4 regions of the Streptomyces sp. NPDC057302 genome follow, and region 3 is predicted to be linked to each of the others. Evidence: riboswitches for the same ligand, from Rfam matches in the RefSeq annotation. Region 3 holds a riboswitch; each other region holds the start of a gene.
What was found. Region 3 has a riboswitch for cyclic di-AMP ahead of ACFUPX_RS22275 (transglycosylase SLT domain-containing protein). Riboswitches for the same ligand answer to the same signal wherever they lie in the genome.
Positions count from the first base shown of each region.

Region 1 (5,610 bases), on a different contig from region 3:
GCAGCACCTCGGCGACGAAGCGGCGGATGCCGCGCTCCCTGGCGACGGCGGCGATGTGTTCGAGGAGGGTGGAGGCGACGCCCCTGCCCTGGTGGGCGTCCTGCACGAGAAAGGCGACCTCGGCCTCGTCGGCGGGCGCGCTCGCGGACATCCCGCGGGAGTCGATGCGGTCGAAGCGCACGGTGGCGATGAACTCGCCGCCCACGGTGGCCGCGAGACCCACCCGGTCCACCTGGTCGTGATGGGTGAAGCGGTGTACGTCCTTGGCGGACAGCCGGGGGTAGGGCGCGAAGAAGCGGTAGTACTTCGACTCGTCCGAGACCTGCTCGTAGAAGCTGACCAGGCGGTCCGCGTCCTCGACCGTGATCGGCCTGATCCGGGCGGTGCCTCCGTCACGCAGGACGACATCGGCTTCCCAGTGGGAGGGGTATGCGTGCCTGTCGGACGGGGTCTGCATGGGGCCAGAGTACGGGTCGCGGCGGCGCCTTCGCCGGGGCAGGCTAGGAGTCGCCGGAAGAGCACCCGTGACGGCATGAGACACTGGTCTAGACAAGTGTGAGACACCTGGAAGGGCAGCAACACATGGCTGAGCGCCGCGTCAACGTCGGCTGGGCCGAGGGCCTCCACGCCCGACCCGCCTCCATCTTCGTCCGCGCGGCCACCGCCGCCGGCGTCCCCGTGACGATCGCCAAGGCTGACGGCAACCCCGTGAACGCCGGCTCCATGCTCGCCGTGCTCGGTCTGGGCGCGCAGGGCGGCGAGGAGATCGTGCTCGCCTCCGACGCCGAGGGTGCGGACGCCGCTCTCGACCGTCTGGCGAAGCTGGTCGCGGACGGTCTTGAGGAACTCCCCGAGACCGTCTAGTAGAGACTGGTACCGGTAAAGACCGGTACTCATACGCCGAAGGGCCTGCCCGAAATCGGGGCGGGCCCTTCGGCGTTCCCGGTTCCACGCGTCGAATACCGGGCGACTTTCCTTGAATTCGGGCAGCACGAATAATCCCCGCCGAATAACACTTCTTTGTATACGGCGCCTCTGTTAATGACGGAGGCCCACCGTGTTTACGGCATGTTGCGAATTCCTCACACGATCGCGGTCGCGGTCCCTGTCGCGGCGCTCACCGTGCGGAGGAAAGCGCGGCCGGTGCGCGGCCGTCGCCCGCTCCGTGTGCGCCGCGGTGAGCGACCTGGCCCGTTCCGCGTCGCCGCGGGCGACCGCGTCGACGATCGCGGCGTGCTCCGCCCAGGACTCCGCGGGAGCGGCCGAGGTCTCGACGACGTACATCCAGGCGATCTTGTGCCGGAGCTGGGTGAGCAGCGCGGTCAGGCCCGGACTGCCGGACGACTGAGCGAGCGTCTCGTGGAACCAGCCGCCCAGGGAGCGCAGGTCATCGCTCTGGCCGCGCCGCGAGCGCTCCTGGCCCAGCCGGACGAGGCCGCGCAGGACCTTCAGGTGCGCCTCCGTGCGGCGCTGTGCGGCGCGGGCGGCGCCCAGCGGCTCCAGGAGCATGCGGATCTCCAGGAGGTCGGCCGCCTCCTGTTCGGTCGGCTCCGCGACGCACGCGCCCGCGTGCCGCCGCGTCACGACGAAGCCCTCGGCCTCCAGGGTGCGCAGGGCCTCGCGCACGGGGACGCGGGAGACTCCGTAGCGGCGCGCGAGGAGTTCCTCGGTGAGCCGGCCGCCCCGTTCGTAGACACCGGAGACGATGTCGTCCCGGATGGCCGTGCACACCGAGTGCGCGGGAATGCGCATGACCTGACCTCCGCCTTAATCCCCGCGAGACGCGGTCGATCGACGCCCGTTCAGTGATTCTCCAGCGACTCTATTGCAGAGCGGCTGAATTTCCGACGGGTGGCCAGAATTCATGGATACTTTTGGCCAAAGGCGATGCGGGGCGATACGGAACCACGAAAGCCCCGGCTCTCGACGAGCCGGGGCTTTCGGTGCGGATCAGACGCGCGTCGCGCGAAACTCCTGGGATCAGACGTTGACGCCGTGCGAGCGGAGGTACGAGACGGGGTCGATGTCCGAGCCGTACTCCTCGCCGGTGCGGGCCTCGAAGTGGAGGTGCGGACCGCTGGAGTTGCCGGTGGACCCGGAGAGGCCTATCTGCTGGCCCGGAGTGACCGCCTGGCCGACGGTGACACCGAGGGACGACATGTGGCCATACTGGGTGTACGTGCCGTCGTTCATCTTGATGACCACGTTGTTGCCGTAGGCGCCGCCCCAGCCGGCCTCGACGACGGTGCCGGAGCCGACCGCGTGGACCGAGGTGCCGGACGCCGCGTGGAAGTCGACGCCGGTGTGGCTGCCGGAGGACCACATGCCACCGCCGGTCTGGTAGCCCGTGGAGATGGACGAACCGGAGATCGGGGCGACGTAGGTGTTCAGGCGCTTGCGCTCGGCCTCGCGAGCGGCACGCTCCTTGGCCTCGCGCTCCTTCTTGGCCTTGGCCTTCGCCTCGGCCTCAGCCTTGCGCTTGGCCTCTTCGGCCTTCTTCTTGGCGGCCTCTTCGGCCTTCTTGGCGGCTGCGGCGTCGTCGGCGGCCTGCTGCTGGGCGGCGGCCTGCGCGTCGATGCTCTGGGCGAGCGAGTCGCCCACGGAAATCGCCTGGGTGAGGCCGGTGTGCTCAAGGGCCGCGTCGTCGGCGGCGAGGGCCGGAGCGGCCAGGCCTCCGATGACACCGGTGGTGGTGAGGGCGGCGACGCCCGCCACGTTCGCGGTCGTACGCGTGAGGCGGCTGGGGCGACGGTGCTTCCCGGTGGCACGGGTGAACGCCATGAAGCGGCTGATCCTTTCCTTCCTTCTCGCCTACCGGGTTAGCTGACGGGTTCGGAGCAGGAAGGTCTCCTACGAGTCCCTCACCTCACGGCAAGGTTCCCGATTCACCCCAGGGGGACATGTGGGTCCCCGGCTCCCCTGGCTCGCGCCGTACGGGGACTCGGCGATGACTGCCCGGTGCCGCGGGTGCGGCGTACTGCATGACGAACAGTCGGACCGAACGCTAAGCGGGTCATCTTTCAATCGACAAACGGATCAGAACTTTTGTAGCGCACGCCACAGGGCAGACACGTAACCTCCATATCAATTCGGACATATGAGGACCCCAGGAGCCGATTCCAGCCACTGGGGTCCCCATATGTCCTGACTGTCACTCAGCCCGTGACCACACTCACTTCACCGATGCCGAGCGCCCTGACGGGCTCCTCGATCTGCGCCGCGTCACCGACGAGCACCGTCACCAGGCGGTCCACGGGGAAGGCGCTCACCACGGCCGCGGTGGCCTCCACGGTGCCGGTGGCGGCCAACTGGCGGTACAGCTGGGCCTGGAAGTCGTCCGGCAGGTGCTGCTCGACCTGGTCGGCGAGGGTGGCCGCGACGGACGCCGCCATCTCGTACTTGAGCGGGGCGACGCCCACCAGGTTCTGCACGGCGACATCGCGCTCGGCGTCCGTGAGGCCGTCGGCGGCGAGGGTGCGCAGGACCTTCCACAGGTCGTCGAGGGCCGGACCCGTGGACTCCGTGTCCACGGAGCCGCTGATGGCCAGCATCGCGGCGCCCGTGCCGTCCGGAGTCGAACGCAGGACCTGGGCGAACGACCGCACGCCGTAGGTGTAACCCTTCTCCTCGCGCAGGACGCGGTCCAGGCGCGAGGTGAGGGTGCCGCCCAGGCAGTACGTGCCGAGCACCTGGGCGGGCCAGACGCGGTCGTGCCGGTCAGGGCCCACGCGGCCGATGAGCAGCTGCGTCTGGACGGCGCCGGGGCGGTCCACGATGACGACACGCCCGGTGTCGTCGGCGGTCACCGGGGGCACCGGGCGCGGCTGGGCCGTGCCGCCCGTCCAGGAGCCGATGGTGTCGGCGAGCACGCCGTCCAGGTCGACGCCGGTCAGGTCGCCGACGACGACGGCGGTCGCCGTGGCGGGCCGCACGTGCTTCTCGTAGAAGGTGCGCACCGCCGCCGAGTCGATGGCCGTGACCGTCTCCTCGGTGCCCTGGCGGGGACGCGACATCCGCGCGGTGGCGGGGAACAGCTGCCGGGAGAGCTCCTTGGCGGCGCGGCGGCCCGGGTTGGCGGCCTCGTGCGGGATCTCGTCCAGGCGGTTGCGTACGAGGCGTTCGATCTCGCTGTCCGCGAAGGCGGGGGCGCGCAGGGCGTCGGAGAGCAGGCCCAGCGCCTTGGGGAGGCGGGAGACCGGGACTTCGAGGGAGACGCGGACACCGGGGTGGTCGGCGTGCGCGTCCATGCTGGCGCCGCAGCGGTCGAGTTCGGCGGCGAAGTCCTCGGCGGAGTGCTTGTCGGTGCCTTCGTTGAAGGCCCTCGCCATGATCGTGGCGACGCCGTCGAGGCCCGCGGGCTCGGCGTCGAGCGGCGCCTCGAGGTGGATCTCCACGGCGACGACCTGCTGGCCGGGGCGGTGGCAGCGCAGCACGGTGAGGCCGTTGTCCAGGGTGGCGCGCTCGGGCGCGGGGAAGGCCCACGGCCGTGCGGTGCCCGCCTGGGGCTGGGGGTGGAACTGCATCGTCGCGGCCTCGGTCACTTCGCCGCCTCCTCTTCGTCCTCGTCGGCGGCTTCGGGGGCCGCGGTGGGCTCGGTGGGCTCGTACACGAGCACCGCGCGGTTGTCGGGCCGCAGACGGGCCGCTGCGGCCGCCTTGACCTCTTCCGCGGTGACGTCGAGGACGCGCCCCACGGCGGTGAGGGCGAGCTGCGGGTCGCCGAACAGGACGGCGTACCGGCACAGTTCGTCCGCGCGTCCTGACACCGTGGAGAGCCGGTCGAGCCACTCGCGCTCCAGCTGGGCCTGGGCGCGCTCCATCTCTTCGTCGGTGGGGCCCTCTTCCGCGAAGCGGGCGAGCTCCTCGTCGACGGCGGCCTCGATGACGGGGACCTCCACGTCACCGGACGTCTTCACGTCGAGCCAGCCGAGCGAGGGGGCTCCGGCCAGGCGCAGCAGGCCGAAGCCGGCCGCCACGGCGGTGCGGTCGCGGCGCACGAGGCGGTTGTAGAGCCGTGAGGACTCGCCGCTGCCGAGGACCGTGAGCGCCAGGTCGGCCGCGTCGCACGCGCGTGTGCCGTCTTCCGGGAGCCGGTAGGCGGCCATCAGGGCGCGGGCCGGAACCTCTTCCTCGACGACCTCGCGCAGCTCCTTGCCGATCGTGTCGGGCAGCGAGCCGTCGCGCGGCGGCTGCTTGCCGTCGTGCGAGGGGATGGACCCGAAGTACTTCTCGACCCAGGCGAGGGTCTCCTGCGGGTCGATGTCGCCGACGACCGACAGGACGGCGTTGTTGGGCGCGTAGTACGTACGGAAGAAGTTCCGCGCGTCCTCCAGCGTCGCCGCGTCCAGGTCGGCCATGGAGCCGATCGGGGTGTGGTGGTAGGGGTGGCCCTCGGGGTACGAGAGGGCGGTCAGCTTCTCGAACGCCGTGCCGTACGGAACGTTGTCGTAGCGCTGGCGGCGCTCGTTCTTGACGACGTCCCGCTGGTTCTCCATGGATTCTTCGTCGAGCGCGGAGAGCAGCGAGCCCATCCGGTCGGCTTCCAGCCACAGGGCCAGCTCGAGCTGGTGTGTGGGCATCGTCTCGAAATAGTTGGTGCGCTCGAAGCTGG
Region 1 is NZ_JBHUZJ010000027.1:7,033-12,642, forward strand. Features, by position in the region: gene ACFUPX_RS20205 (GNAT family N-acetyltransferase) at 1-457, opposite strand, end outside; gene ACFUPX_RS20210 (HPr family phosphocarrier protein) at 583-864, shown strand; gene ACFUPX_RS20215 (GntR family transcriptional regulator) at 1,039-1,752, opposite strand; gene ACFUPX_RS20220 (M23 family metallopeptidase) at 1,981-2,781, opposite strand; cyclic di-AMP (ydaO/yuaA leader) riboswitch at 2,794-2,957, opposite strand; gene ACFUPX_RS20225 (M16 family metallopeptidase) at 3,156-4,541, opposite strand; gene ACFUPX_RS20230 (M16 family metallopeptidase) at 4,538-5,610, opposite strand, start outside.
Region 1: it holds a riboswitch for cyclic di-AMP, as region 3 does, so the genes downstream of both, ACFUPX_RS20220 (M23 family metallopeptidase) here and ACFUPX_RS22275 (transglycosylase SLT domain-containing protein) in region 3, are expected to answer to the same signal.

Region 2 (5,610 bases), on a different contig from region 3:
TCGCCGAGGAGGACGAGGAGTCCCCCTTCTCCGTGGACGACGTGGCAGCCACGATCATCGAAAAACTGATCCACCGCCACCCGCACGTCTTCGGCGACGCATCGGCCGAGACTCCCGATGACGTGAAGGAGCACTGGCTCCGCACGAAGGCCCAGGAGAAGCAGCGCACATCGGTCACGGAGGGAATCCCCCTGGGCCAGCCGGGCCTGGCGCTGGCTTCGAAGCTGGCGTCACGAGTACGGACGGCGGGCCTTGAGGTGACGCTCCCCTCCGGGGAGGGCGTCGGTTACGAACTCCTCGCACTGGCGCTGCGCGCCGAGGCGCAGGGCGTCGACCCGGAGGCGGCGCTGCGGGGGGCGGCGCGTGCTTATCGGGATGCGGTGCTGGCGGCGGAGAGCGCGTAGGCCCAGAGCCGGGCCACCCGTCGGGTTTCCGGCCCGCCCGGTGGGTGAGGACGAACTCGGCGAAGCCGGTGACGACGGCGCCGGATAACGTCGTCCCCATGCCAGACCAGCCGCCCGCCCCCGCAGGGGAGACCCCCGCCGCCTGCCCCGCAGGGGCGCACGACCCCGCGTCCGAGGCCCAGGGGCCAGTACCCGAGCTCTTCTCGTGGGAGTTCGCCACCGACCCCTACCCCGCCTACGCCTGGCTCCGCGAGCACGCCCCCGTGCGCAGGACCCGGCTGCCCAGTGGCGTGGAGGCCTGGCTGGTCACGCGGTACGGCGACGCCAAGCAGGCGCTCGCCGATCCGCGGCTCAGCAAGAATCCGGCCCATCACGGGGAGCCCGCGCACGCGAAGAGCAAGACCGGCATCCCGGGCGAGCGCAGCGCGAACCTGATGACGCATCTGCTCAACATCGACCCGCCGGACCACACGCGGTTGCGGCGCCTGGTCTCCAAGGCCTTCACGCCCCGCCGCGTCGCCGAGTTCGCGCCGCGCGTCCAGGAGTTGACCGACCGGCTCATCGACCGGTTCGTCGAGAAGGGGGAGGCCGACCTCATCCACGACTTCGCCTTTCCGCTCCCCATCTACGCCATCTGCGACCTGCTCGGCGTACCCCGCGAGGACCAGGACGACTTCCGCGACTGGGCGGGGATGATGATCCGCCACGGGGGAGGGCCCAGGGGCGGGGTCGCCCGGTCGGTGAAGAAGATGCGCGGGTACCTCGCCGAGCTCATCCACCGCAAGCGCCTCGAACCCGGCGACGACCTCATCTCCGACCTCATCCGCGCCTCGGACCACGGCGAGCACCTCACGGAGAACGAAGCCGCCGCGATGGCCTTCATCCTCTTGTTCGCCGGCTTCGAGACGACCGTCAACCTCATCGGCAACGGCACCTACGCCCTCCTCACCCACCCCGAGCAGCGCGAACGGCTCCAGGACTCCCTCACGGACGGCGACATCGGTCTCCTGGAGACCGGCCTGGAGGAGCTGCTCCGCTTCGACGGGCCCGTCGAACTCGCCACCTGGCGGTTCGCCACCGAGCCGCTGACCCTCGGAGGGGAGGACATCGCCGCGGGCGACCCCGTCCTCGTCGTGCTCGCCGCCGCCGATCGGGACCCGGAACGCTTCCGGTATCCGGACACGCTCGACCTCTCCCGCCGCGACAACCAACACCTCGGCTACGGCCATGGCATTCATTACTGTCTCGGTGCTCCGCTCGCCCGGCTCGAAGGCCAGACCGCCCTCGCGACCCTTCTGCGGCGCCTCCCTGACCTGCGACTCGCCGTGGAACCTGGTGATTTGAGATGGCGCGGCGGGCTCATCATGCGGGGACTCCGCACACTGCCCGTGGAGTTCGCACCCGCACAGCAGAGCAAATATTCGGCACCCGAAACGACGTTTAGCTGACGGACCGTCAAGACTGTGACTTTCACGTGATCTCCGCTGCATCGACTTGTGACAAGCGTTCGACTGCCGCTACGTTCACCGACGACTCGGCATCCCGTGCCGCAGTCGTCGCTCCAGTCACGCGAAAGGCAACCGCATGCTCTCCGGCAATGGTCGTCACCGACGCCCCCGCCAGGCCCCGGCCCTGATCGTCGCGGCAGGAGTCGCAGGATCGGCCATCGCGATCCCGCTGCTCGGCGCCACCAGCGCGAGCGCGGCGGACACCGCCACGTGGGACAAGCTCGCGGAGTGCGAGAGCGGCGGCTCCTGGAGCGCGGACCCGGGTAACGGGTACTACGGCGGACTCCAGTTCTCCCAGGAGGACTGGGAGGAGTACGGCGGCCTCGACTTCGCGCCGAGCGCCGATCTGGCCAGCCGCTCCCAGCAGATATCCGTCGCCGAGAAGGTGCTCGACGACCAGGGGCCCAGCGCCTGGCCCAGTTGCGCTCCCATCGCGGGGCTCACCCAGGACGGCGCCGCCGCCGACGTCGACCCCGGCGCGCCGATCACCTCACTGCCCTCGGACGAGTCGACGGACGGACCGGCGGACGAGCCGTCGAAGTCCGCCGAACCCGACGAGCCGAGCGACTCGGCCGATGACTCGGGCGATGACTCGGGCAGCACCAAGTCTTCGGAGAAGCCCTCGGAGAAGCCCGACGCCGACGCCGGTGACGCCGGTGACGGCGATGCGGCGCGAGACAAGAATCACGACGAATCAGGTGACTCGGGCGAGTCGGGCGAGTCGGGCACGTCGGATGAGTCCGGCGACCCGGGCAAGTCCGGGCAGGACGACGACGCTTCGCCCGTCCCCACTTCCCCCGCCGGCGAGGGTGAGGGCCGCCACCGCGGCGACAGCGCGGACGACAAGCCCTCCGGCGACCCCTCTCGCGAGGGTTCGGGCCGGCACGCGTCCCGTGGCGACGAGCGTCAGAAGGACGGCTCCGACGGGACGTACACGGTCCGCTCGGGAGACAACCTCTCGGTCATCGCCGACGACCTCGACGTGAAGGGCGGGTGGACCGAGCTGTACGCGGAGAACGAGAAGTCCGTCGGCTCCGACCCCGATCTCATCCTTCCCGGTCAGAGCCTCGATTTGGGCGAAAAGTAGGGGTAGTTGGCGAGTCGCTTTGCGCTTGATGTCCCAATTGGCGCAAGTGAGAGATGGGTCTCAGAAGCCCTGATCGTCTTTGAGTTTCGGCCGATCGCATGTCTACGGTCGTGACCGCTCGCCACAGCGGGCCCCGCCGGTCGGTACGCCGAGTCCTGCCAATTGGCCGTTCGGGAACAGTCGTCGCGCAAGCGCCGTAGGCAGGAGCGGGGGAACCAAGGTTTCCGCCGGGCCCGGCCGTTCAGCATCGCGAGAGCGAGGCGAGGACGGACGGGAACGGCTAGGGGTTAAGTCGCGCTCAAGAAGCGCGGCCGGGCAACTTCATCGGCCCGAACCCGACAGCTCACCTCGCAGGCGTCGGTGAGGGGATCACTCATGCTGTTTTCCAGCAAGGGCAAGCACCGCCGCCCGTCCAAGGCCACCCGTGTCGCCACGCTCGCCGGTGTCACCGGTGTCGCCGTCGCCGCTCCGCTGATGGCGGCCGGCCAGGCCTCCGCCGCCACCAACTCCGAGTGGGACGCCGTCGCCCAGTGCGAGGCCGGCGGCAACTGGTCCATCAACACCGGCAACGGCTACACGGGCGGCCTGCAGTTCTCGTCGTCCACGTGGGCGTCGTACGGCGGCACGAAGTACGCGCCCACCGCCGACAAGGCCTCCAAGGCCCAGCAGATCGAGATCGGCGAGAAGGTCCTCGCGGGCCAGGGCAAGGGTGCCTGGCCGAGCTGCGGCGTCGGCCTCTCGGGTGCGTCCAACGAGGGTGGCGGTGCGCAGGAGAGCGCCCCGCAGCAGACCCAGGAGCAGCCGAAGAGCCAGCCCAGCGCCCAGACCGAGCAGCCGCAGCAGGCCGCTCCCAAGGCTGAGGCCCCCAAGCCCGAGGCTCCCAAGACCGAGTCGAAGAAGACCGTCGAGACCCCGACCGGCAAGACGGTCAAGAAGGGCGACGGCGAGTACAAGGTCAAGAAGGGTGACACCCTCTCCAAGATCGCCGAGGCGAAGGACGTCAAGGGCGGCTGGCACAAGGTGTACAAGCTCAACGGCGACATCATCGACAACGCCGACATGATCTACCCGGGTCAGCAGCTGCACCTCAGCTGAGAACCCCACCTCGGCCGAGAGGCCGAGAGCGGCGGCGCTTCGGCGGACGCGTCGCCGCCCGTTTCACCTCCCGCCCCGGTGCGCGTATCCCCCGTACGCACCGGGGCGGGGTTCTTTTGCCCTCCGCCGCCCCTGGCGCCCTCCATCGCCCCTCCATGCTTTGTTCCGTTCGGAAACATTTTGCTCTCGGTTTGTCCACAGGGCGGTCGCTCGGCTGGCTCTTGTCCGGGAGCCGGTTAGGCTCGTGTCCGCGAGGCCAACGCCCCGCGTACCCGCGTCACATCCCAGAAGGAGATGCTCGTGCCGTCCATCGACGTCGTCGTAGCCCGGGAAATCCTGGACTCCCGAGGCAACCCCACGGTCGAGGTCGAGGTCGGCCTCGACGACGGCAGCACGGGTCGTGCCGCCGTTCCGTCCGGTGCGTCCACCGGTGCTTTCGAGGCCATCGAACTCCGTGACGGTGACCCCAACCGTTACATGGGCAAGGGCGTGGAGAAGGCCGTCCTCGCCGTCATCGAGCAGATCGGCCCGGAGCTCGTCGGGTACGACGCGACCGAGCAGCGCCTGATCGACCAGGCGATGTTCGACCTCGACGCCACCGACAACAAGGGCTCGCTCGGCGCCAACGCCATCCTCGGCGTCTCGCTCGCCGTCGCGCACGCCGCGTCGGAGGCCTCCGACCTGCCGCTCTTCCGCTACCTCGGCGGCCCGAACGCGCACCTGCTGCCCGTTCCGATGATGAACATCCTGAACGGCGGGTCGCACGCCGACTCGAACGTCGACATCCAGGAGTTCATGATCGCGCCGATCGGCGCCGAGTCGTTCTCGGAGGCCCTGCGCTGGGGCACCGAGGTCTACCACACGCTGAAGAAGGTCCTGAAGGAGAAGGGTCTCTCCACCGGGCTCGGCGACGAGGGCGGCTTCGCCCCGAACCTGGACTCCAACCGCGCCGCGCTCGACCTCATCCTCGAGGCCATCAAGCAGGCCGGTTACGTCCCCGGTGAGCAGATCGGCCTCGCCCTCGACGTCGCCGCGTCCGAGTTCTACAAGGACGGCAAGTACGAGTTCGAGGGCAAGTCCCGCTCGGCCGCCGAGATGACCGAGTACTACGAGGAGCTCGTCGCCTCGTACCCGCTCGTCTCCATCGAGGACCCGCTGTTCGAGGACGACTGGGCCGGCTGGAACGTCATCACCGAGAAGCTCGGCGAGAAGGTCCAGCTGGTGGGCGACGACCTGTTCGTCACCAACCCGGAGCGCCTCGCCCGTGGCATCGAGGAGAAGTCGGCCAACGCCCTCCTGGTGAAGGTCAACCAGATCGGTTCGCTGACCGAGACCCTGGACGCCGTCGAGATGGCCCAGCGCAGCGGCTTCAAGTGCATGATGTCGCACCGCTCCGGTGAGACCGAGGACGTCACCATCGCCGACCTCGCCGTCGCCACCAACTGCGGCCAGATCAAGACCGGCGCCCCGGCCCGCTCCGAGCGCGTCGCCAAGTACAACCAGCTCCTGCGCATCG
Region 2 is NZ_JBHUZJ010000098.1:10,481-16,090, forward strand. Features, by position in the region: gene ACFUPX_RS39235 (nucleoside triphosphate pyrophosphohydrolase) at 1-404, shown strand, start outside; gene ACFUPX_RS39240 (cytochrome P450) at 503-1,852, shown strand; gene ACFUPX_RS39245 (transglycosylase family protein) at 1,989-2,999, shown strand; cyclic di-AMP (ydaO/yuaA leader) riboswitch at 3,182-3,371, shown strand; gene ACFUPX_RS39250 (transglycosylase family protein) at 3,375-4,094, shown strand; gene eno (phosphopyruvate hydratase) at 4,389-5,610, shown strand, end outside.
Region 2: it holds a riboswitch for cyclic di-AMP, as region 3 does, so the genes downstream of both, ACFUPX_RS39250 (transglycosylase family protein) here and ACFUPX_RS22275 (transglycosylase SLT domain-containing protein) in region 3, are expected to answer to the same signal.

Region 3 (5,610 bases):
TTGGAATCTGACGGGACCGTAGCAGGACACGCGGGTTTCCCGACAGCCCCTGAGAGAAAGATCCACGCAACGGAACGGTCACGCCCACCGCCGCGAGCCATGCAGCGGCCGGCCCTCAACAGCAGGTCAGGGGCTCACCGGGAGCAGGGCGCGGCTGCGCCCCCGCCCTGGCTACTCCCCCGCCCTGGCTACTCCCCCGCCCTGCCGCCCGCCCGTCGGGCGTCCGCCTGCCCGAGCAGCGTCTCGATGTGGTTGCGGGCCATGATGTCGACCTGCACGTCGAGATCCGCGCCGTAGGTGCGCAGGCCGAGCATGAGGTGCTCCCGCATGCGCGCGGCCGCGAGCTCCTCGTCACGTGCCTCGATCGCCTCGAAGATCTCCGGGTGATGCGGCACACCGGGCTCGCCGATGGAGGGATCCGAGTTCGAGCGGAGCATCATCTCGAACATCATCCCGCTGATCGACGACAGCATGATCCGCAGTACGGGGTTCTTGCTCGCCACCGCGATCGCGTCATGGAACTCCATGTCGGCCTGTGCCTTGACGACGACGTCCGTGGCCGACTCCAGGGCGTCGCTGGCGCCGCGCATCGCCGCGATGTCCTCGTCCGTGGCCCGCAGGGTCGCGAGGCGGACCATCTCGACCTCCAGCGGAAGCCGCGCCTCGATGAGCTGACGGACCGTGGGCCGCCCCGCACGGTACAGCGCGTCGTACCCCCTGGCCTGGCCCGAGCTCTGCTCCCGCACGAAGGAGCCACGCCCCGGGGCGACCTCGATGAGGTGCTGTGCCTCCAGCCGCCGCAGCACTTCTCGCACGACGTTGCGGCTGGAGCCGAACTGGGCGGCCAGGTCACGCTCGGAGGGCAGCTTGGCCCCGACCTCGATCTCGCCGGAGCGGATCTCGTGTTCCAGCTGGCGCGCGATCCGCTCGGTCAGCAGGCCGCGCTCAGCCGGATCGGCAAGACGACCCGGCTGCGTGAAACCTGGCGACGAGGAGGATGCGGGCGGCTGCATGGTCGCAGCGTACAGCGGGGCGTTGGGCTCATCCCAGGTAGTGGTGATCTTGCCGATCGACGGCTCGGACGAGACCGGAGGGGATCAGACAGAGCGAAGGGGTGGGCCCGACCGTCCCAGGTCGGGCCCACCCCTCAGGCGCGCACGCCACCGCCCGTGGCGCCGCGCCGCTCTAGGCCGCGCTCAGGTGGACATCGCCATGTCACACCAGCGCGGGCGTCACCATCGGTACCAGCGGCCCTTGCGACCGCCGCTCGCCGCGGGCCGGATCACGAAGCCGAGCAGCCACACCACCAGCAAGATCACCGCGATCCACCACAGCGCCTTGAGCGCGAAACCCGCGCCGAAGAGGAGCAGGGCCAGCAGAAGAACCACAATCAGGGGAACCATTTTTATCAACCTCCAGACCACCATGTGCTCTCAGGCCTGCCCGACAAACACACAAAAGACGTGTTTTCTCCACAGCCCCAAGGGCATGCGCCCGCACCACGGAGTGCCCCCTTCCGCGCTGGCCATGCATGCCGCCAACGATGGACATCGGCAAGCACCGGCGGCCGCGCCATGTCCAGGTTGCCCAGTAAAGGCACTTCTTCACACCATTGGCGGCGTATATAAAGCTCTGCCTGCATTGCGGACCACTCGGGCGAAATAGTAGAACTGCATTCCATTCAGTGAAGTGAGTCACAGCTATCGGCGTCACCCCTCGGTGTCCGCCGAGCGCATTTTCGTTCTGCGCAAAGAAGGTTGGGGTTTTTGATCAAAGCGGGTGAAGACTCCAGATCGTCGACTATCCGACCTAGTACATTCCGTCTCCGAATTCGGGTCTTGTTTCGTTCCGGCTTTCTCGCCTAACGTCACCGTCAATCCGGGTGGAACGCCGAATCCTGCCGCTGTCCGGAATCACTCCCACCCACTCACATACGCACGGCAGGAGCGGGGGACCCAGGTAAGCCGCCGATCCGGATTCCGGAACGGCTCGGGGTGAAGTCGCGCGCTCAGCGCGACCGGACATCTCCCGTCCGAACCCGACAGCTCACCTCGTAGGCGACGGAGAGGAAATTCGTCATGCCTTCCAAGGGAAAGCACCGCCGTCCCAAGTCCAGCTCGCTCAGCCGGGGTATCGCCGTCGCCGGCACGGGCGGGGCCGTGCTCGTCCTTCCCGTGCTCGGCGCGACCACCGCCGGCGCGGCGCAGAGCGGCCCGGCGCAGGCCGCCACCGCCAAGCCCGCCGCGGACGCCAAGACCTACGTGGTCGTCGCGGGCGACACGCTCTCCAAGATCGCCCGGGAGCACTCGGTGAGCGGCAGCTGGAAGAAGCTGTACGAGGACAATCGCAGCGCCCTGGGCGACGACCCGAAGCTGATCCGCCCCGGCCTCCGGCTCACCCTCGACAAGGAGGGCTCGGCCACTGCGGACGCCTCCAGGGCCTCCGCCGAGCGGGCGGACCGCTCCAAGCGCACGGACCCCTCCGCCGCCGAGCCGGCCGCCGCCCCCGCGAAGAAGTCGTACACGAACGACCTCGACGGCTGGATCAACGAGTCGCTGGACATCATGGCCCAGCGCGGCATTCCCGGTTCCTACGAGGGAATTCACCGCAACATCATGCGCGAGTCCTCCGGAAATCCGCTGGCCACCAACAACTGGGACTCCAACGCCGTCGCGGGAACTCCCTCCAAGGGGCTTCTTCAAGTGATCGCCCCCACTTTCTCCGCCTACCACGTGCCCGGCACGTCCCAGGACAGCTTCGACCCGGTCGCCAACATCACCGCCGCGTGCAACTACGCGGCCGACCGGTACGGCTCGATCGACAATGTGAACGGCCCGTACTAGACCGCGCCGAGTCTGTTCGGCGTTCTCGCCGAATTCGTCGGCCCGCGCACCGAGATGTCCCCCGATTCTTCTCCTACGGGGATTTCCGCTGCGCGGGCCGCGTCAGTGAAGCACCGTCATGTTGCGGCGTGGCAGGGGCATACGACGTCAGCACGGCAGCCAGCTCCTCCAGGCTCCGCGCCTGCCAGTCGAAGGAATCGGTGGCCATGGGCGGGTCCCCGACCGGCCGTTGGACGAACGCGGTGCGCATGCCCACCGCTTGAGCTCCCCGTAGGTCCCAGGCATGCGCGGCAACCATCAGCACGTGCTCGGGCGGACACCCCGCCGCCTCGATCGCGAGCCGGTAGACCTCCGGAGCCGGTTTGTAGGCCTGAGCGTCCTCGGCCGACAGCACCTGGTGCCAGCGCAGCCCCGCATGCGCGTTCAGCCGCAGCAGAGTCCCATGCCCGGCATTTGACAGCCCCAGCACGGGAAAGTGCCGCGCAAGACGCGTGAGTCCGGCAACGGAGTCCTCCCAAGGGCGGAGGCGCCGCGACGCGGCAGCCAGCCGTCCGATGGCCACCGGGTCCTTGATCCCGGCGCGCTCCGCCACGCGCTGAGCCGCTTCGCGGTCGATGGCCTCGCTGTCGGCGTACGCCCGGGTCCCCTCCCCGATGCGCCGCTGCTCACCCTCGACATGCTCGCGCCACACCGTGAGCAGGCCGTCGGCGGTCACTTCGCCTGAAGCACCGTCAGACGCGTGCAGCGCGTCGCCGATGGCCGCACGAAGCCCGCCGGACTCGTCCACCATCGTTCCCAGAACGTCGAAGACGACGACCTCGATATCGCGGGCCCCACGCATCCGTTCTCCTCAGCATCGCGTCACCGGCCAGACAGGTGACGAGTGTTGCCCGGTGGTGCGTCACCGGTCAAGATGGTGACGTGCACTTCGCCTTCGTGAGCGGCAACCCCGCCCTGGACCTCATCGCCACCCTGGAATCCCGCCGCGACCAGCCCCGCGACCTCCTGGCCACCCCCGCCGACCTCGAACAGTGGGTCCTGGCCTGCGACGAGCTCCCCGACGACGTGACCGCCGACCCCGCCGACCTCGACTGCGCCCTGCGGCTGCGCGAGGCCATCCACCGGCTCGCCCTCGACCGCATGAGAGAACGCCCCTACACGGCAAGTGAGCTGGGCATCCTCAACAGCGCCGCCGCCGGGGCGCTGCCCACCCCACGCCTGTCCGACGAGGGCGTGCATCTGACGGGGGATCTGCGCTCCGCGCTCGCCCACGTCGCCCGCCGCGCGATCAGCATGCTGGCCGACCCCCACACCAGCCTCAAGGAATGCGGGCGCACCACCTGTACGCGCCTCTACCTCGACCGCTCGCGCGGCACGCGCCGCACCTGGTGCGGCATGCAGGCCTGCGGCAACCGTGTCAAAGCCGCCGCCTACCGAGCCCGCAAACAGACCGCCCCATAGGCGGCTCAGTCGTCGATGCCCGAGCGCTCCACCCCTGCCACGATCCACCGCTGGAAGAACAGGAACACCACGAGCAGCGGCACGATCGACACAGCCGCCGCGATGAACAGTTCGTGCAGTCTGATCACCTGTGACGTGGTGAACGACGACAGGGCCACCTGCACCGTCCACGCGTTGCGGTCCTGGCCGATGACCAGCGGCCACAGGAACGAGTTCCACGCGCCGATGAAGACGATCGTGCCCACCGCCGCGAAGACCGGCCGGGAGTTGGGCACGACCACCCGCCAGTACGTGCGCCAGTACCCGAGCCCGTCGACACGCGCCGCATCCTCCAACTCCCGGGGGAATCCGAGGAAGTACTGCCGGAAGACGAAGCAGGCGAAGGCGGAGAACAGGGTCGGGACGATCAGTCCGCGCAGCGTCGACACCCAGCCGAGCGACGACACCAGGACGAACGTCGGCACGAAGGTGACGGACGCCGGAACCATCAGCGTGCCGAGGATCGCGTAGAAGACCTTGTTCGCGTGGCGGTAGGGGATGCGGGCCAGGCCGTAACCGGCGAGTGAGGCCAGCAGCAGCGTGCCGAGTGTCGTCGCGACCGCGATGAGCGAGGAGTTGAGCAGGGAGCGCGCGAACGGTACGGAGGTGTCGTCGAAGAGTTCCTGGACGTTCCCCCAGCGCAGGGTGGAGGGGAAGAAGGTCCACTCCGGCGAGGTGATGTCGCTCTCGGCGGAGAGCCCGTTGCGCACGAGGAGGTAGAAGGGGATGAGGAACAGGAGCGCGAGCGCGATCAGCAGCGAGAGCCGCAGCGCGCGGCCCGCCCTGACCCTCGCGTCGGCGCCCGAGTGGTCTTTCATTCCGCGTCCTTCCTGCCGAGCCCGAACCACTTGGCCTGTCCCACCGTCACCACCGCGATGATCAGCGCGAGCAGTACGGCGCCCGCGCTGCCCAGGCCGAGGTTCTGTCCCTGGCCGAGCGCCGTGTAGTAGAGGTAGACGAGCGGGGGTCTGGCGTAGGGCGGGTAACCGCGGGAGTCCGAGAGCAGGTTGTAGAACTCGTCGAATGCCTGGAAGGCGTTGATGACGAGCAGCAGCACGACGGCCACGGACGTGGCGCGCAGCTGCGGGAACGTGATGTGCCGAAAGACCTGCCAGCCGGGCCGCGCCCCGTCCACCGCCGCCGCCTCGTAGAGGGTGGGGCTGATGCGCTGGAGTCCGGCGAGGAAGAGCACCATGTAGAAGCCCGCCTGGAGCCAGAGCCGCACGGTGACGATGACGGCCCAGTACCAGGGCGGATCGGTGGTCGA
Region 3 is NZ_JBHUZJ010000031.1:66,737-72,346, forward strand. Features, by position in the region: gene ACFUPX_RS22265 (FadR/GntR family transcriptional regulator) at 189-1,013, opposite strand; gene ACFUPX_RS22270 (DUF5670 family protein) at 1,233-1,403, opposite strand; cyclic di-AMP (ydaO/yuaA leader) riboswitch at 1,879-2,075, shown strand; gene ACFUPX_RS22275 (transglycosylase SLT domain-containing protein) at 2,079-2,843, shown strand; gene ACFUPX_RS22280 (haloacid dehalogenase type II) at 2,917-3,684, opposite strand; gene ACFUPX_RS22285 (CGNR zinc finger domain-containing protein) at 3,765-4,304, shown strand; gene ACFUPX_RS22290 (carbohydrate ABC transporter permease) at 4,310-5,161, opposite strand; gene ACFUPX_RS22295 (carbohydrate ABC transporter permease) at 5,158-5,610, opposite strand, start outside.

Region 4 (5,610 bases), on a different contig from region 3:
TGCAGATCATGGACGCCTGGTCGCGGAAGATCACCGGGCACACGGAGGCCAACGCGGGCCTCCAGACGGCCTGGGCCGCCTCCTCGTGGGCCCGCGCGGCGGAAGCCGTGCGCTACACCTACGACGGCTGGGGCGACGGCGAACTCCTGCGCTTCGAGCGGATGCTGCGCAACGCCTATCTGCCCCAAGTGCGCGACGGCGCGGCCGACTTCAACGGCAACTGGGATCTCCTGATGGCCGACGCGACCATCAGCATGGCCGTCTTCCTCGACGACCACGATTCCTTCGAGAAGGCGGTGCGGCATTTCAGGACCCGCGTGCCCGCCTACTTCTATCTGAAGTCCGACGGCCCGCTGCCCGTATCGCCCGCGGGCAGCGACATCAACACCGCGGCGAAGCTCCAGAAGTACTGGTTCGGGCAGAAGACCTTCGCCGACGGGCTTTCCCAGGAGACCTGCCGGAACTTCAAGCACGCCAGCTACTCGCTGGCGGCCACCGCGCACATCGCGGAGACCGCCTGGCACCAGGACGTCGACCTGTACGGCGAGGTCAAGGAGCGGCTGCGGGCCGCGCTCGAGTTCCACTCCAAGTACCAGCTCGGCGCGGAGGCGCCCCGGTGGCTGTGCGGCGGCAAGGTGCAGCGCGACATGGGGCCCGACACCGAGGTCGGCCTCAACCACCTGCGGGACCGGCTGAAGCTCGAGCTGCCGGAGACGGAGCGGTTCACGCGGGAGCGGCGGCCCGAGGGGACGGACGATCTGTTCGTGGCCTGGGAGACGCTGACGCACGCCGAGAACACCTGACGCACGCGCCCCACCTCAATCGGTTCGCTTTCACTCCCCCTGATGGCGTAGAGTTGCATTCAACGGCGCGGGGTGGAGCAGCTCGGTAGCTCGCTGGGCTCATAACCCAGAGGTCGCAGGTTCAAATCCTGTCCCCGCTACTAAAGACCGAAGGCCCGGATCCAGAAATGGATCCGGGCCTTCGGTGTTTTCCTGCGTTATTCGGCGCTATTTGGCATCACCCGGTCGGCCCACACCGGTCGCCCCGTGCCGCCGCTCCGGGAACCCTGATTGAGCGTGGTCATGGATCTGGTCCTGGCCGCGGGATCCGGCAGGAGAAGAGCGGTGGGGCAGCGAGGAGGCAGCGGCGGGGGCAAGACTCCCGATGTCCGGCACGAGCGTGCGCTCGTGCGGGCCCTTCCGCTGCTGCTCATCGTCGTCGGGGCGGTGTACGACATGTCGACCCCGCCCGCTTTCACCGCGGCGCCCCTCTTCGCGGCGGCCCCGCTGATCGCGGCCCCCTTCTACTCGCTGATCAACACCACCCTCATCGGCGCCTTCTCCTGCGTCGCCGTGCTCGCGCTGCACTTCAAGACCGACTCGACCACCGACGTCGAAGCCGTCACCGAGCTGATCACCGTGCTGACCGTCGCCGTGCTCGCCGCCCTCATCAACCGCGTCGTACGCCGCAGCGACAAACAGCTCGCCTCCGCCCGCTCCATCGCCGAGGCCGCCCAGCGCGCCGTGCTGCCGCAGCCGGACCCCCGGATCGGCGGGCTCGACATCGCCGCGCGGTACGAGGCGGCGGAGGCCGACGCGTTCATCGGGGGCGATCTGTACGCCGTCCAGGACACCCCGCACGGCGTGCGCGTCATCGTCGGTGACGTACGGGGCAAGGGCATGGGCGCGGTGGCGGCCGTCGCCGTCGTCATCGGGGCGTTCCGGGAGGCCGCCGAGCAGGAGGCCACGCTGGAGGCGGTGGCCCAGCGTCTTGAGCGTGCCCTCGCGCGGGAGGGCACGCGGCGCGACGGGCTCGACGACTTCGAAGGGTTCACCACCGCGATCCTCGCGGAGATCGCGCACGGCGACCGATTCGTGCGGCTCATCAACCGCGGGCATCCGGCGCCGCTGCTCCTGCGCGGCGACGGACGGCTGTGCGTCCTGTCCGCGACCGAGCCCGCGCTGCCGCTCGGGATGGGCGACCTGGGCGCCTGGCCGGACCGTGCGGACGAGACGGAGTTCCCGCCCGGGGCGATGCTCCTCCTGTACACCGACGGGCTCTCCGAGGCGCGGGACGGCCGGGGCGAGTTCTACGACCCGGCGGCCCGGCTCGGGGGCCGCATCTTCCCCGGGCCGGGCGGCCCGGACGCGCTCCTCGCCACGCTCACCGAGGAAGTGCGGCGGCACACCGGCGGCGGGACGACCGACGACATGGCGCTGCTCGCGGTGCGGCGGCCGATGGCACCGGCCGATGTCACCGGCCGTGACTGAAGGACACCACTCCGCATAACAACTGACGCACTGTCAAGGAAGTGTGAAGCTCCGGTGTGTGAAGAAGTGGGGTCAACTCGCCCCGTTCCCCACCCCCGTGTCCTATTAAGTACACGCCAAAGTTGTTAAGGATCAGTCGGAACGGCTTGGAATACCGACCTGCTGTCTATTAACGTTCGATAACGCAGCGCGGTCGTCCCAGCCGTCACTCGAGTCGGCTCCGCGCGCACGCGCCTAATCCCGAAAGGGAGCCGGGGAACCACTAATTGGGGTGAATCGGGCATCCGTGCATCCGTGCCGGCTGTTCGTAGGAGACCTTCCTGCTCCGAACCCGTCAGCTAACCCGGTAGGCGAGAAGGAAGGAAAGGAGTGCGCCCCAGTGGCGTCCAACCGCCCTGCCCCCCAAGGCGCGTACGTACCGAATGACGACGACTTCGGTGGGTACGACGACAATTCCTGGGAGGAATGGAACCCCACGGAGGAGTCCATTCGTCCCGTCCGCGGCAGGCACCGCGTCCACAAGCGGGGCGGTGGCGGGCTCGCCCGCAGCTCCACGGTTCTCGGCGTAGGCGTCATCGCCGCCGTCGGCGCGGGCGGCATCGCCACCGCGCAGGGCGGCAAGCCCCCGGTCTCCATCGAGATGCCGGACCTCTCGGCCGTCAAGGACTCGCTGCCGGAGGCCAAGTCGCTTCCGGGCGTGGGGTCCCTGATATCCGACGACTCATCCGACGCGGGTTCCGCGGACAACGGCGTGACGGTCGCCGCAGCGCCCCTGAGCGCCGCCGGCATCAGCAGCGCCGACGCCGAGCAGGGCACCACGGACGCGGGCGAGGCACTGCGGGCCCGCATCATGGAGCAGGCCGAGAACCAGCAGGACCAGGCGGACGACGCGGTCCAGAAGGCGGCCGAAGAAGCCGCCGTCAAGCAGGCCGCAGAGCAGGCCGCCGCCAAGCAGACCGCGGCCGAGAAGAAGATCGCCGCCGAGAAGGCCGCCGCGAAGAAGAAGGCCGAGGCGGAGGCCAAGAAGAAGGCCGAGGCCGAGCGCCTGGCCAAGCTCGCGAAGAGCTACACCCTCCCCGTCGCCTCGTACACGCTCACCGGCACCTTCGGTCAGCCCGGCTCCATGTGGTCCTCCGGCTACCACACCGGCCTGGACTTCGCGGCGCCGACGGGCACGCCCATCAAAGCCATCCACTCCGGCACCGTCAAGGAAGCCGGCTGGGCGGGGGCGTACGGATACCGCACGGTCCTCGAACTCGACGACGGCACCGAGCTCTGGTTCTGCCACCAGTCCTCGATGAACGTCAGCGTCGGCCAGAAGGTCACCACCGGCGAGACCATCGGCCGCGTCGGCGCGACCGGCAACGTCACCGGCGCCCACCTCCACCTGGAGGTCCACCCGGGCGGCGACTCCACCGGCGTCGACCCGGCGGCCTGGCTGCGCGGCAAGGGCCAGTCGCTCTGAGGTAGCCCAGAAACCCCGGCGGTCCTGGCGACAACCCCCCGACGCCAGGGCTGCCGGTCCGGCATGTCCGCCGTACGGAATGCCGCGATCCGTATGGGCGTTGAGCCCCGTATGACTTCTCTCCGCAAGCTTGGCTCGTCCGACCTCGAGGTCTTCCCGCTCGCCCTGGGCGGCAACGTCTTCGGCTGGACGGCCGACGAGGCGCAGTCCTTCACCGTGCTCGACGCCTACACCGCGGCGGGCGGCAACTTCATCGACACCGCCGACGTCTACTCGGCCTGGGTGCCCGGCAACAAGGGCGGCGAGTCCGAGACCGTCATCGGCAACTGGCTGGCCGCGCGCGGCAACCGCTCCGACGTCGTGCTCGCCACCAAGGTCGGCGCCCACCCGGACTTCAAGGGCCTGTCCGCGAACACCATCAAGTCCGGTGCCGAGGAGTCGCTGCGCCGGCTGCGCACCGATTACATCGACCTCTACTACACGCACTACGACGACCCGACCGTCCCGGTCGAGGAGATCATCGGCGCGCTCGACGAGCTGGTCACCTCCGGCAAGGTGCGCGCGATCGCCGCCTCGAACGTGACCGCCGAGCGGCTCCAGGAGTTCCTCGACTTCTCCGACCGCGAGGGCCTCGCGCGCTACTCGGCGCTCCAGCCGCACTACAACCTCGTGTCGCGCGACACGTACGAAGGCTCCCTTGAGCAGGTCGCCTCGCGCTCCGGCCTGGCCGCCGTCCCGTACTACGCGCTCGCCTCCGGCTTCCTGACCGGCAAGTACCGCCCGGGTGCGAAGGTCGACAGCGCGCGGGCCGAGGGCGCGGGCAAGCACCTGGAGACCGACCGCGGGCTGCGCGTGCTCGCCGCCCTCGACGAGATCGCCCAGGCGCGCGGCGCCGAGATCGCCACCGTGGCCCTCGCGTGGCTCGCGGCTCAGCCGACGGTGGCGGCGCCGATCGCCTCCGCCCGTACGGTCGAGCAGCTGCCCGCGCTGCTCGCGGTGGGGGAGTTCGAGCTGACGGACACCGAGGTGTCGGCGCTCACGGTGGCTTCCGCCTAGCCGCGGTAGGGGTTGTACGCGGGGTAGGGCATCGCGGGCTGCGCGTACGGATATCCGTAGGGCTGCTGGTGTTGTTGCTGGTGCTGCTGTTGGTACTGGTATCGGTACTGGGGCTGCTGCTGCGGGTACCCGTAGGGCGGCGGCATCGGTACGAGCACCGGTGCCGTCGCGCGTGCCGCGTACGCGAGCGCGGGGCGGGCGGCCTCGCGGCGCTCCCACAGCGCGTGCAGCAACTCCCGCTCCCGTACGACGAAGTCGGCGCCCGCACGGCCCTTGCGCCCCCGGTGGCGTAGGAGCGCGAGGGACGTCGCGTACGCCTCGTACTGGGCGACCGTGCGCGCCGCGGCCTTGCCCTGGGTGTACGAGGCGTAGTCGCGGGCCAGGGTGCGGGCGCGCATCGTGCCGAGCGCGTACGGCTCGGGGGCCGTGAGCCAGCCCGCGATCGCGTACGCGGGCAGCTCGGCCCGCACGATGCGCAGGCCGCGCTGCCTGGTCCAGATCACCAGCCAGGTGAGCAGGCCGAAGGCGGGCAGCATGAAGATCGCGTACACGGCGAAGAAGCCGTAGTCCCCGAAGACCGCCGAGCCGTTCCACAGGGCGTGCAGGCCCATCGCCAGGAGGAGCCCGCCGAGCGGGAGCAGGACGCGGCGCCAGCTCTGCCGGTCGGCGCTGAGCGCGGCGATGCCGAAGCCGATGCCGGTGAGCACGGTGAAGAGGGGGTGCGCGAAGGGCGACATCACGACGCGTACGAAGAAGGTCGCCGCCGTCACGGAGGCGAGGCCCGTACCGCCGTTGATCTGGTCGGTGCCGAAGGCG
Region 4 is NZ_JBHUZJ010000066.1:19,411-25,020, reverse strand. Features, by position in the region: gene ACFUPX_RS32990 (alginate lyase family protein) at 1-803, shown strand, start outside; tRNA gene ACFUPX_RS32985 (tRNA-Met) at 870-943, shown strand; gene ACFUPX_RS32980 (PP2C family protein-serine/threonine phosphatase) at 1,086-2,273, shown strand; cyclic di-AMP (ydaO/yuaA leader) riboswitch at 2,495-2,641, shown strand; gene ACFUPX_RS32975 (M23 family metallopeptidase) at 2,653-3,738, shown strand; gene ACFUPX_RS32970 (aldo/keto reductase) at 3,850-4,794, shown strand; gene ACFUPX_RS32965 (PrsW family intramembrane metalloprotease) at 4,791-5,610, opposite strand, start outside.
Region 4: it holds a riboswitch for cyclic di-AMP, as region 3 does, so the genes downstream of both, ACFUPX_RS32975 (M23 family metallopeptidase) here and ACFUPX_RS22275 (transglycosylase SLT domain-containing protein) in region 3, are expected to answer to the same signal.